2 regions of the Actinoplanes hulinensis genome follow, and region 2 is predicted to be linked to the other one. Evidence: riboswitches for the same ligand, from Rfam matches in the RefSeq annotation. Region 2 holds a riboswitch; the other holds the start of a gene.
What was found. A riboswitch is a leader RNA that binds a small molecule or an ion and turns the genes downstream of it on or off. The one in region 2 is predicted to bind ZMP and ZTP.
Positions count from the first base shown of each region.

Region 1: another riboswitch for ZMP and ZTP. It lies ahead of KZ829_RS20945 (bifunctional 5,10-methylenetetrahydrofolate dehydrogenase/5,10-methenyltetrahydrofolate cyclohydrolase); the one in region 2 lies ahead of KZ829_RS38470 (benzoate/H(+) symporter BenE family transporter).

Region 1 covers NZ_JAHXZI010000010.1:295,651-302,354, forward strand. Annotated here, with positions in the region: gene dxs (1-deoxy-D-xylulose-5-phosphate synthase) at 1-1,437, opposite strand, end outside; ZMP/ZTP riboswitch at 1,580-1,662, shown strand; gene KZ829_RS20945 (bifunctional 5,10-methylenetetrahydrofolate dehydrogenase/5,10-methenyltetrahydrofolate cyclohydrolase) at 1,676-2,533, shown strand; gene KZ829_RS20950 (class I SAM-dependent RNA methyltransferase) at 2,780-4,057, opposite strand; gene KZ829_RS20955 (APC family permease) at 4,054-6,075, opposite strand; gene KZ829_RS20960 (potassium channel family protein) at 6,188-6,704, shown strand, end outside.
Region 2 covers NZ_JAHXZI010000029.1:86,565-93,268, reverse strand. Annotated here, with positions in the region: gene KZ829_RS38490 (ABC transporter substrate-binding protein) at 1-580, shown strand, start outside; gene KZ829_RS38485 (carbohydrate ABC transporter permease) at 577-1,455, shown strand; gene KZ829_RS38480 (carbohydrate ABC transporter permease) at 1,452-2,264, shown strand; gene KZ829_RS38475 (DUF4037 domain-containing protein) at 2,257-3,258, opposite strand; ZMP/ZTP riboswitch at 3,293-3,378, shown strand; gene KZ829_RS38470 (benzoate/H(+) symporter BenE family transporter) at 3,400-4,596, shown strand; gene KZ829_RS38465 (tetratricopeptide repeat protein) at 4,622-5,773, opposite strand; gene KZ829_RS38460 (DJ-1/PfpI family protein) at 5,857-6,483, opposite strand; gene KZ829_RS38455 (GlxA family transcriptional regulator) at 6,652-6,704, shown strand, end outside.

The DNA of each region.
Region 1 (6,704 bases), on a different contig from region 2:
CACGATGGTCGGCCCGTCGTCGACCGCGACCGCCTCGCGCAGCTCCTCGCGCAGGGTGGCGGCGTCCCGCGGGGCGGCGATCCGCAGCCCCGGGACCACGCCGAAGACGCTCATGTCCCACATGCCGTAGTGGCTCGGCCCGTCCGGCCCGGTGATCCCGGCCCGGTCCAGCACGAAGGTCACCGGCAGCCGGTGCATCGCCACGTCCAGCAGGACCTGGTCGAAGGCCCGGTTCAGGAACGTCGCGTAGACCGCCACCACCGGGTGCAGCCCGCCCATCGCCAGGCCGGCCGCGGAGGTGGCCGCGTGCTGCTCGGCGATGCCCACGTCGTACGTCCGCTCCGGGTACTTCTTCGCCAGCGCCGCGATGCCGGTCGGCTCGGCCATCGCCGCGGTGATGCCCACGATGTCCGGGCGCTCGTCGGCGATCCGGACCAGCTCCTCGGAGAACACCTTGGTCCACTTGAGCGTCGGCGCGGCCAGCAGCTTGCCGGTCTCCACGTCGAAAGCGCTGCCCGGGCCGTGCAGGCAGTCCGCCTCGTCCTGCTCGGCGGGGCGGTAGCCGTAGCCCTTCCTGGTGACCGCGTGCACGATGACCGGGGCGTTGAAGCCCTTGGCCCGGCGCAGCGCCGACTCCATGGCCTGCTGGTCGTGGCCGTCGACCGGGCCGATGTACTTCAGGCCCAGGTCCTCGAACATCGGCTGCGGGCTGATCGCGTCCTTGATGCCCTTCTTGACCGCGTGCAGCACCTCGAAGACCGGCTTGCCCACCACCGGGGTCTGGCCCAGCGCGTCCTTGACCAGGTCGAGCACCTTCTCGTAGCCCGGGTTGAGGCGCAGCGTGGACAGGTGGTCGGCGAGCCCGCCGATGGTCGGCGCGTAGGAGCGGCCGTTGTCGTTGACCACGATCACCAGGCGGTTGCGGGTGGCCGCGATGTTGTTCAGCGCCTCCCAGCACATGCCGCCGGTCAGCGCGCCGTCACCGACGACCGCCACCACGTGCCGGCCCTCGCCACGGAGCGTGAACGCCTTGGCCAGACCGTCCGCGTACGACAGGGCGGTGGAGGCGTGCGAGTTCTCGATCAGGTCGTGCTCGCTCTCCGCCTGGCTCGGGTAGCCGGTCAGGCCACCGCGCTGGCGGAGCAGGTCGAAGCCGTCCTGCCGGCCGGTCACGATCTTGTGAACATACGCCTGGTGGCCGGTGTCGAAGAGGATCTTGTCGCGTGGGGAGTCGAAGACTCGGTGCATCGCCAGGGTCATCTCGACCACGCCCAGGTTCGGACCCAGATGACCGCCGGTGCGCGAGACCTTGGCCACCAGGAAGTCACGAATCTCGGCCGCGAGCAGGGTCAACTGCTCCGCGGTCAGTCGCTTGAGATCACCGGGTTCGGTGATGCTGCTCAGCAGGCCGGCCGGGGTCGAGGGGGAGTCACTCATGAGGGCAGAGTCTATCCGTGCCCCGCCGCGCCGCGACTTGAGCGAACGGACCGTCACCAATCCTCCACACAATTGGAACCTCCGCCGACCGGCGCGAATCGGCCCCCGGCTGGTTCTCCCGCGCGACCTTCGGGCATCCTGGAAGGCACACAGCGACTGGCGGCACGGGGATGGTCCAACCATCGGGGAGCTCGTCACGAGGAGTCGACCGCCTGGGCTCCCCGCACGAGGAGTCCACATGTCCACCGCACGTCTGCTGCCCGGCGCCCCGGTCGCCGAATCGGTCCTCAACGACGTCCGCGAACGTGTCGCACGTCTCCAGAACCGCGGCGTCCAGCCCAGCCTCGCCACCATCCTGGTCGGTGACGACGACGCCAGCGCCGGCTACATCCGGATCAAGCAGAAGCAGGCCGCCGAACTCGGCTTCTCCTCCCCGCACCAGCACCTGAGCGGTGATGTCACCCAGGCCGACCTGCTCAAGGTGATCGCCGAGTTCAACGACGACAAGAACGTGCACGGCGTCCTCATCCAGTACCCGATCCCCGCCCACCTGGACTACGACGCGGCCTTGCAGACCCTCGACCCGGACAAGGACGTCGACGGCATGCACCCGCTCAACATGGGCCGGCTCGCCGTCGGCCTGCCCGGCCCGCTCCCCTGCACCCCGGCCGGCATCGAGGCGCTGCTCGCCTTCCACGGCATCGAGGTCGCCGGCCGCGAGGTGGTCATCCTGGGCCGCGGCGCCACCCTGGGCCGCCCGCTCGCCATGCTGCTGGCGCAGAAGCGCCCGACCGCCAACGCCGCCGTCACCGTGGTGCACACCGGCGTCAAGGACTGGCCCCGCTACACCCAGCGGGCCGACGTGCTGATCGCCGCGGCCGGCGTCCCCGGCATCGTCCGGCCCGAGCACGTCAAGCCCGGCTCGGTCGTCATCGGCGCCGGCGTCCGCTACGAGGGCCGCCGCCTCCTCCCGGACGTCGACGAGTCCTGCGCCGAGGTGGCCGGCGCCATCACCCCCCGCGTCGGCGGCGTCGGCCCGACCACGGTCGCCATGCTCTTCCGCAACGCGGTCACGGCCGCCGAGCGCGCCAACTGAGCCTGATTGCTCCGCTTCGCTCCGCGGCAAAACGCTGGGCCTGATGGCTCCGCTTCGCTCCGCGGCAAAACGCCTGGTAACCGGTGTCGAGGCAGGTGATTTCCCGCCGCCAGCAAACCCCGCTGGCGTCGGCAAATCACTTGCCTCGACACCGGCGGCGTTTTGCGGGGACGTTGAGCATGGTGAGCCGAGGACGAGAAGAGTGCGTGGGGCGCTACCACCCGCACAACGACGGGGAGCGCGCCCTCAGGCGGGGGTCAGGTGGGCGACGCACTCGACGTGCTGGGTCATCGGGAAGCAGTCGAAGGCCCGCACCCCCTCGACGCGCCAGCCCTCGGCACGGAACGTCTTCAGGTCACGGGCCAGTGCGGCCGGGTCGCAGGCCACGTAGGCGACGGCCCGCGGACGGGCCGCCGCGACGGCCCGGACCACCCGGGCGCCGGCACCGGCCCGGGGCGGGTCGAGGACGACCAGGTCGACCGGGCCGGTGACGCGGCGCCGGGACAGCGCCGTCTCCACGCGGGCCTCGACGATGTCCAGGTGGGGCAGGTCGGCCAGGTTGGCGCGGGCGGCGGCCACCCCGGCCGGGGACGACTCGACGACGGTCACCCGGGCCCCGGTCCGCCCGGCGATCGCGGCGGCGAACAGGCCGGCGCCCCCGTAGAGATCCCAGGTGGTCTCGCCGGCGGCCGGCCGCAGCATCTCCAGGACCGCCGTGACCAGGGTGTCCGCGGCCTGCGGGTGGACCTGCCAGAAGCCCTGCGGCGGGATCCGCCAGGCCCGCCCGGCCGCCTGCTCGGTGACCTCGGCCGGTCCGGCGAGCCGGACCAGCGAGCCGCCCTCCGGCGCCTCCCCGAGGTCGTCGCCGTGGGCCGGGCCGGCCGTGCCGGACGGGCGGCCCAGCACCGCGACGTCCCCGCCGGTGGAGGCGACGGCCTGCACCGCGTCCACGCCGGGCCACTCCTCGGCGAGCACGTCGAGGTCCTGGATCGCCGGATGGGCGATCCGGCAGCGGTCGATCGGCACCACCTGGTGCGACCGGTGCTGCAACAGCCCGGGGCGCCCGGCCGCGTCGATCGCGTACCGCACCCGGGTCCGCCATCCGAGCAGCGGATCCTTGGCGGGCAGCGGCTCCACCCGTACGAATATGCCCTCGGGGTCGAGGCCGCCCAGCCGGACGAGCTGTTCCCGGACCACCTCGGCCTTCCATCGCAGCTGGGCCTCGCCGGAGGCGTGCTGGAGGTCGCAGCCGCCGCACCCGCCCGGATGGGCGTAGGGGCACGGCGGGGTGACCCGGTCCGGGGACGGCTCGTGGATCTCCACAGCGTCGGCCCGCAGGTAGCCGCGGTGCAGCTCGGTGATCTCGGCGGTGACCCGCTCGCCGGGCAGGGCGTGCCGGACGAAGATCACCCGTCCGTGCGGGCCGCCGAGCCGGGCGACGCAGTGCCCGCCGTGCGCGGGCGCGCCCACGGTGACCTCGACCCGGTCCCCCTCGACCAGGTCGTCGATGATCGCACCCGTCATCGTGGCGCCTCGTCTTCCTCGTCGTGGATACGCGGCCCACGAGCCGGCGCCCGGGTGAGCCCCCGGTCCATCCGGTCGAGGTCGCGGTCCTGGCTGGAGCGCAACTGCCAGGGCACGCTGGTGACCATCACGCCGGGTTCGAACAGCAGCCGGCCCTTGATCCGCAGCGCGCTCTGGTTGTGCAGCAGGTTCTCCCACCAGCGGCCCACCACGTACTCCGGGACGAAGACGGTGACCACGTCGCGCGGTGACGCCCGCCGGGTGTTCTTCACGAAGTCGATGATCGGCCGGGTGATCTCCCGGTACGGCGAGTCGACCACCGTGAGCGCGACCGGCAGCTGCCGCCGTTCCCATTCGGCCTGGATGGCCCGGGTGTCGTTGTCGTCGACGTTGACGGTGACCGCGGTGAGCGTGTCCGGCCGGGTGGCCTGCGCGTAGGCGAGCGCACGCAGGGTCGGCTGGTGCACCTTGCTGACCAGCACGATGGCGTGGTTGCGGGACGGCAGCACGGGCCGCTCGTCGGTGGGTTTGAGCTCCTCGGCGACCCGGGTGTAGTGCCGGTGGATGGCGACCATCAGCCCGTAGATCACGATCATGGCGGCGATCGCGATCCAGGCCCCGAGCAGGAACTTGGTGATCAGGACGACGATGAGCACGGCGCCGGTGAGGATCATGCCGAACGTGTTGATCGCCCGGGACCGCATCATCTTCCGGCGCTGGATCGGGTCGCGCTGGGTCCGTAGATGTCGGTTCCAGTGCCGGATCATGCCGGCCTGGGACAGCGTGAACGACACGAAGACACCCACGATGTACAGCTGGATCAGCCTGGTGACCTCGGCCTCGAAGGCCACGATCAGCACCATGGCGGCGCCCGCCAGGAAGAGGATGCCGTTACTGAAGGCCAGCCGGTCGCCGCGGGTGTGCAGCTGGCGGGGCAGGTAACGGTCCTGGGCGAGGATCGAGCCGAGCACCGGGAAGCCGTTGAAGGCGGTGTTCGCGGCCAGGAAGAGGATCAGGGCGGTGACGCCGCCGACCACGAACAGCATGATCGAGCCGGATCCGAAGACGGTCTCGGCGAGCTGCGTGGTGACCGTCTTCTGGACGTAGCCCTCGGACGCGGCGTTCGGCACGATCTGGAGGAGCGGATCCTCCACATACTGCAACTTCGTGCGCTGGGCCAGCAGGATGATGCCGGAGAGCATGACGATCGCGAGCCCGCCGAGCAGCATCAGGGTGGTCGCCGCGTTCTTGCTCTTCGGCTTCTTGAAGGCGGGCACCCCGTTGGAGATCGCCTCCACGCCGGTGAGCGCGGCGCAGCCCGAGGAGAACGTCCGGAGCAGCAGGAAGGCGAACCCGATCTGGGTCAGATGGTGTTCCTCCGCGTCGATCGTCAGGTCCGCGCTGGGCGCCCGCAGGTCGTCGCCGAGCACGAAGACCCGGAACACCCCGATGAGGATCATGCCGACGATGACCACGATGAACAGGTAGGTGGGGACCGCGAAGGCCGCGCCGGACTCCCGCAGGCCACGCAGGTTGAGCGCGCTGAGCACGACGATCGCGAGGATGGCGATGGGCACCTTGTGGGTGGCGACCCAGGGGACCACCGAGCCCAGGTTGCTCACCCCGGAGGAGATCGACACCGCGACCGTGAGGATGTAGTCGACCAGCAGCGCGCTGGCCACGCCGAGCCCGGCCTTCGGACCGAGGTTGACCGTGGCCACCTCGTAGTCGCCGCCGCCGGAGGGGTAGGCGTGCACGTTCTGCCGGTAGCTGGCGACCACCGTCACCATCACCACCGCGACGGCCAGCGTCACCCAGGGCGAGAAGGCGTACGCCGCGGCACCGGCGATGGACAGGGTCAGCAGGATCTCGTCGGGCGCGTACGCCACGCTGGACAGCGCGTCGCTCGCGAAGACCGGCAGGGCGATCCGCTTGGGCAGCAGCGTGTGCTGCAGCTTGTCCGAGCGGAACGGCCGGCCCAGGAGCAGCCGCTTGGCTAGGGAGGTGGTACTTGCCACGAGTGCCAAGCGTACGGGCGGACCTTTCGGCGTGCGGTCCGCCCCGGACAGCGCCCGCGACAGGGGCATGGCAGGCTCACACTGTTCGTATCGAATCGGGAGGGCACGGACCGTGCACGTGGTGATCATGGGGTGTGGCCGGCTCGGTTCGACGCTGGCTCAGAAGCTCGACGCTCAGGGTCACCAGGTCGCGGTGATCGACCGGGACGCCGACGCGTTCCGGCGTCTCGGGGACAACTTCGGCGGCGTCACGGTCAACGGCATCGGCTTCGACCGGGACGTGTTGCGCGCCGCCGGCATCGAGCGGGCGGACGCCTTCGCGGCGGTCTCCAGCGGTGACAACTCGAACATCATCTCGGCGCGCCTGGCCCGCGAGACGTTCGGCGTCTCCCGGGTGGTGGCACGGATCTACGACTCCCGCCGTGCGCAGGTCTACGAGCGGCTGGGCATCCCGACGATCGCGACGATCCGGTGGGCCGCCGACCGGATGTTCCGGTTCCTGGTGCCCTCGGAGCGGGTCGAGGTGTTCCGCGACCCGACCAGCGTGGTCAGCATCGTGGAGACGCCGCTGCACCGGGACTGGGTCGGCCGCCCGGTCAAGACGCTGGAGGACCGGACCGGCGCCCGGG
Region 2 (6,704 bases):
GCGCTACGACGCGCTGATCAAGGAAGGGCTGTTCAACAGCGACATCAAGACCGCCAAATTCGAGGACCAGGGTACGGCGCTGCTGGACGGCAAGGCGGCCATGGTCGTGCAGGTGAACTCGTTCTTCGGGCAGTTGCAGGCCAAAACGGACACCGCCACGCTGGACCGGAAGATCGGCTTCTTCCCGATCTCGCCGTCCGGGAACGTCGGCACGTTCATCCCGGATCAGTCGAACGCTCTCGTCGCCTTCAAGACCGGTGACGCCAAGCGGGAATCGGCGGCCCGCCAGCTTCTCGCCTACTGGATGGGCCCCGGCTACAGCGACTTCGTCACCGACCGCAACACCGTGTCGTTGCAGACCGCGGTGGCCAGCCCGGCCGGCGTGCCGAAGGCGCTCCAGGACGTGCACGCCTCACTGTCCACCTCGGTCGGCTCCATGCAGGCCCTGGCCGTCGCGAACCCGGACCTGTACATCAATCTGGCCGACATGATCGCCGGCACCATGACGCCCGACCAGGTGGCCACCGCCACCCAGGACCAGTTCGTCCAACTCGCCAAGGCCGCCGGTTACCTCAAGTGACCACGGCAGTCGAAACACTCGCTCCGGCCCGGGCGCTGCCGTCGGCACGCCCGGGCACCATCCGGCGCCGTACGCATCCACTGTGGTTCCTGCTTCCGGCGTACGGCCTGCTCCTGATCTTCTTCTTCCTGCCGACCGTGTTCAACTTCGTCTACGCGTTCACCGACTGGTCGGGGTTCAAGGCGGAGATCAACCCGGTCGGGGTGGAGAACTTCACCCAGCTCACGTCGGACGGCACGCTGTTCCGGTCGCTGCGGATCACGGTCGTGTACGCCGTACTGGTCGCGATCTTCCAGAACGTCTTCGGGTTCGGTCTGGCCGTCCTGCTGGAACGGGACACGACGGTCAACCGGATCGCGCGCACGTTCTTCCTCATCCCGGTGCTGATGTCCGCGCTCGCCGTCGGCTACATCTTCCAGGCGCTGCTCAAGTCGTCCGGGCTGCTCGCCGACACCACATGGACGATCGTGGTCGTCGCATTGATCCACGCATGGAAGTGGATGGGACTGTCAATGTTGATCTACCTTGCCGGTCTCAAGTCGATTCCACTCGACGTGACCGAGGCCGCCCACATCGACGGCGCGTCGAGGTGGCGGACGTTCTGGCGGATCCGGGTGCCGTTGCTCGCGCCGGCGGTCACCTTCAATGTCGCCACCGCGCTGCTCGGCTCGATGAACGGCTTCGACATCGTGCAGGCCACCACCGGCGGCGGGCCCGCGCGTACCACCGAGATCCTCAACATCTTCATCTACCGGACCTTCGGCCAAGGGCTGTTCGCGCAGGCCACCACCATGAGCCTGGTGCTGTTCCTGCTGGTCGCGCTCATGGCGTTCCCGGTCATCTACGTGCTGCGCAAACGCGAGGAGGTGCTGTGAGCCGCCGTCTGCAACCCGTGTTCGCGCTGCTGCTGGTCGCCGTGGTGATCGGGGTGCCGCTCTGGCTGGTGATCGCCACCGCCGGCAAGAGCCAGGGGGAGGCGGTCGATCCGGACCTCACCCCGCCGACCACCTGGCACCTGTTCGACAACCTGTGGCAGGTGTGGACCGACGCCGACATCCCGGCCGCCCTGCTCGGCAGCCTGCTGATCGTCGCGCCGACCGTGGCGATCGTGCTGCTGCTCGGCTCGATGGCGGCATGGGTGCTGGCCCGGCGCGGATCCCGGCTCACCGCCGTGCTCTACGCCCTCGGCATCAGCGGCATCATCCTGCCTCCGGCGGTCGTCACGGTGGTCCTTCTGCTGCGCCAGCTCGGCCTCGCCGGCACCGCGGTCGGGATGATCGGGGTGTACGTCGGGATCTACCTGTCCACGGTCATCTTCTTCGTGACGGGCTTCGTGCGTACCATCCCGGAATCCCTCGAGGAGGCCGCGCGCATCGACGGCGCCGGACCGTTCGCGGTGTTCCGCCGTGTAGTGCTGCCGCTGCTGCGCCCGGTTCTCGCCACCGCCACCATTCTTATCTGCCTGTACGTCTGGAACGACGTCTTCTACGCCTTCTTCGTCATCGGCGGCCGCATCGACACCCTGCCCCTGAACCTGTTCCAGGTGGCCAGCGCCGGGCTCTACCTCAACAACTGGCACCTGATCTTCGCGTACGTGATCCTGATGAGCCTCCCGCTGATCGTCGTCTTCGCCGTCGCCCAGCGCCGGATCATCTCCGGCATCACCTCGGGCGCCGTCAAATGACCGTGCCCACGGCCCGCGCCCGCTCCGCATGACTGAGCAGATCGGTGTTGTCGGCGAACTGGTCGACCGTCCCGATCAGCGGCCGGACCGCGTCCCCGGCCAGCGCCTGCGCGAACCGGCCACCGCCGATCACCCGGAACGGGCGGTCGAAGAAGAACCGCACCTTCGTGTCCAGCGGGTCGGTCAGCCCGAGATCGTTGTGCATGCGGGCGACCGTCTCGTACGCGACGACCAGATGATGCTCGCGGGCGTGCCAGTTGGCGGCGGTCAGGCCTGCGGTGAGCGCCGTCCGCAGCCCGTCCACCCCGGGCAGGCGGGCGAACGCGGTGCCCAGCCACTTGCTGTACGGCGGATACCGGCGATTCATCAGCAGGACCAGGCGCATCAGGTCACGGGCCAGCCGGGCCGCCACCACCGCCGAACCCAGCTCGTCGCCGACCTCGCCGCACCGGCCGACGAAATGCTCCTCCTGGCCGATCCGCTGCCACTGGCAGGCCAGCACGTACCGCCACACGTCGTCGGGATACCAGGCCAGCGACTCGCGGACCCGGTGCAGACGGTCGAGGCCGTCGTGGTGCACCACACCCGCGGTGACCTCGGCCAGCGCCTGCGCCGGGGTGGCCAGCCAGTCCCTTACGGTGACACCGTCGCGCGGGTCGAACCCGAGCCGCCCGGTCAGCCAGGCGCCCAGCTCGGCGACCACCACACCACGGCCCGGCAGCACGGTGGTGGCGTGCCCGGCGACCGTGTCCGGCAGGTCCGCGTCCAGCCGGGCACGGATGGCGTCACCGTGGGCGGCCAGGTCCTCCGCGCTCAGGAACAGTTGCAGGCGAGGCCCCCAGTCGTGGTCGGTGGAGCGCTCGGTGTCGAAGCCGAGGACCTCCGAGCCGGGCCCGATCAGGGCGGCGGTGTGGGCCACCTTCGGCAGCAGCGGGCGTATTGACTGGTAGAAGCGGCGGGACAGTTCCACACCGGACACGAACGCAGGGGACATGTCAGGCATGGTGCCACCGGCGTCGCGTAGTCTGCCGGTGGGCCGTGACTGGCGCTGAGGTGGGGCACCACCGGGAAGCGGCCCGCCGACACGGCCGTGCCGCGCGCCTGGGCGATCCGTCCCACCCACGCGGAGTGAGCCTTGCCCGACCAGCGCAGAATCCTCGGCTACGCCCCACCGTCCGCGGTCAACGCCGGACTGCTCGCCGTCCTGATCGGCTTCACCAGCTCGGCGGCGATCGTGTTCAGCGCCGCCCGCGCGGCCGGCGCCGACGACGCGGAACTCGCCTCCTGGATGCTGGCGCTCGCCGTCGGCATGGGCGTCACCTGCATCGGCCTGTCGCTGCGGTTCCGGGCGCCGATCGTCACCGCCTGGTCCACGCCGGGCGCCGCGCTGCTGGTCACCGGCCTTGAAGGCGCCACCATGCGGGAGGCGATCGGCGCGTTCGTGGTGTCCGCCGCGCTGATCACGCTGATCGGCGTGACCGGCTGGTTCGGCCGGATGATGGACCGGGTGCCGACGTCGCTGACGTCCGCGCTGCTCGCCGGTGTCCTGATCCAGTTCGGCATCGGCCTGTTCGCCTCCGCCAACCAGGACCTCCCACTGATCGCCGCCATGTTCGGCACCTACCTGGTGGCCCGGCGGTTCCTTCCCCGGTACGCGGTGCTCACCGCGCTGGCCGCCGGGATCGCGGTGGCCGCGGCGACCGGCTCGTTCCGGCCCGGCGAGGTGCGTTTCGGCTGGGCGTCGCCGGTGTTCACGATGCCGTCGTTCACCTGGCAGGCCGTCATCGGGGTGGCGCTGCCGCTGTTCGTGGTCACCATGGCGTCGCAGAACCTGCCCGGCGTCGCCGTGCTGCGCAACGACGGCTACCAGGTGCCGGTGTCGCCGCTGATCACCTGGACCGGGGCGGTGAACCTGGTGCTCGCCCCGTTCGGCGCGTTCGGCCTCAACCTGGCCGCGATCACCGCGGCGATCTGCACCGGCCCGCACGCCCATCCCGACCCCAGGCGCCGGTATCTCGCCTCGGTGTGGGCGGGCGTGTTCTACCTCTGCGTGGCCGCGCTCGGGGCGACCATCACCTCACTGCTGGCCGCGCTGCCCGCGGTCCTCGTGCTCGGGATCGCCGGGATCGGCCTGCTCGGGACGATCGGCAGCTCGCTGACCACAGGCCTGCGCGACGACCGATGGCGCGAGGCCGCCGTGGTGACGCTTCTCGCCACCGCCTCCGGCATCGAGCTGCTCGGCGTCGGGTCCGCGTTCTGGGGACTGATCGCCGGCCTGCTCACCGCGGCGGCCACCGGAGCGTTCCGCCGCGAGGCGAAGGTGACCGTCTGAGCCGATCGTCAGCCCGGTGTGGTGGTCACGGGTCGTCGCGCCAGGCGTCGCGCAGGTCGCGGCGGGTGTCGGCCCACCATTGGCGTAGCCCGGCTCGCCACTCGCGGAGCTGGCGGACGATGTCGCGAAGCGCGTGCAGGTGGCCCGGATCGTCGAGATGGGCCCCGATCGCGGCGGTCAGACCCAGGAGCAACTGCAGGGGTACGAGGACGACCGCGATCACTGTCAGAAGGGTCGTCGAGGTTACGGCGTACCCGATGAGGAGCCCGATCTGCGTGACCGCGGTGACCATGCGGAGGTGGAGCGAACGGCGCAGCAACGGCGGTGTGAACCGAAGGCTGCGCCAGGGAAGAGCACCCGCCGGCAGCAGCAGGCGAAGGCTGAAACCGGCCGCGAACAGCACGAACACGGCTGCCATCGCGCGGCTGGGCGGCAGCATCGGCGGGAACCGGACGGCGATCAGGGCGGCCGCACAGGTCAGCACCACGGCCACGGTGAGCCAGCGGCGCAGGCCGGACAGCAGCCGGCGGATCGGCCACGTCATCGACAGCACGTTGGGGCGGCCGGGGTTGTCCCGGGCGACGTCACGCAGAGTGCGCAGAGAGCGGCGGACGCGGAGGCGTTCGGCGTCGAGCATCGCCAGCAGCCAGCGGCCGTACTCGCTGTCCGGATCGATACGCAGGGCGGTGCGGGCCGCCTCCTCGGCCTCGTCACGGCGACCGGCGTCGCGGGCCACGTCGGCCACGGTGAGCAGGGCCTCGACCGAGCGGGGCGCCAGGGCCAGCCCGCGCGCGGCGGCGGCCCGGGCCTCGGCGAAGTGGCGGTCGGCGGCCAGGGCACGGGCCAGGACGAGATGGCCGGACGGCCGGTTCGGGGCCAGGCGGGCGGCCTGCTCGGCGGCGGCACGTGCGTCGCCGTCGCGTAGCAGGGCGAGAAGGGTTTCGGCGTGTTCGACGTGCGCTTCCGGGCGGCCGGGTTCGGCAGCGAGTGCGGCCTCGGCGGCCGCCAGCGCTCCCGGCAGGTCACGCCGGCGGCGCAGCGCGAAGGAGAGCAGGGTGAGAAGGGCGGCGTCGTCCGGTGTTTCGGCCAGCGCCGCCCGCAGCGTCTCGACGGCCTGGGCGTCGCGGCCGACGTCGAGCAGGGCGCTCGCCCGCTGATACGACGCCACTCCACTCACGGCTGGCGATTATGCCCGCCTCGCCCAGGCCAGGCGGCGCAGGACCAGAAGGCCGCCGATGCCCGGGAACAGCAGGAACTTCGTCATCGGGTGACCGGCTGGGAAGCGGTGGGGGCGGGGCGCCAGACGGTGCCTCGGCGTTCGTGGTGGAAGAGGCGTTCGACGGCGTGGGCGGACGGGGCGCCCAGGGTTCGTTCGAGCAGGTAGAGACCCAGGTCCAGGCCGGAGGTGACGCTCGAGGCGGTGATCAGGTCACCGTCCTCGACGATGCGGGCGTCGATCGCCACGGCGCCGGCCGCGGTGAGGGCGTCCAGACCGAACTGGTGGGTGGTGGCGGGACGGCCGGTGATCAGCCCGGCCATGGCCAGCAACAGCGAACCGCCGCAGACCGTGGCCGTGATCGCGCCCGGCCGGTTCAGGACGACCGCGAGCATCCCGGGCAGCGGGGTCTCCAGCGCGCGGGCCAGCACCGCCGGGATCTCGTCCAGAGCCGCGGCGGCCGCGCCGGGGACGACGATCAGGTCCGCCTGTTCAGGGGCCAGACGGGCGGTGGCGTGCAACGTCAGGGAGCCGATCCCGCTGGGGACGGCACGCGGCCCCTCGGCGGATACCAGCTCGACCCGCGGGATCCCGCCGGCCACCAGAGTCTCGTACGGCGCGATGACGTCCAACGGGTCGAAACCGTCGAACAACACGATCTGTGCAAGCAACGTGAATCAGTCCTTCTCATGGGGAACGAGATGACCCTAGGAAGCGGTCGTCCCACCGAGAAGTGGCTGGACTGCCAGGTATCAACGGGTTCTCGCCAGTGACGAGTTATCCACAGGCGCGCTGGTCCGCGGCTTGGTGGGTGCCCGCCCGGGCAGTACCTTCGCGCCATGCTCACCGTGGCCGTGCTCGCCCTGGACGGCGTCATCCCCTTCGACCTGTC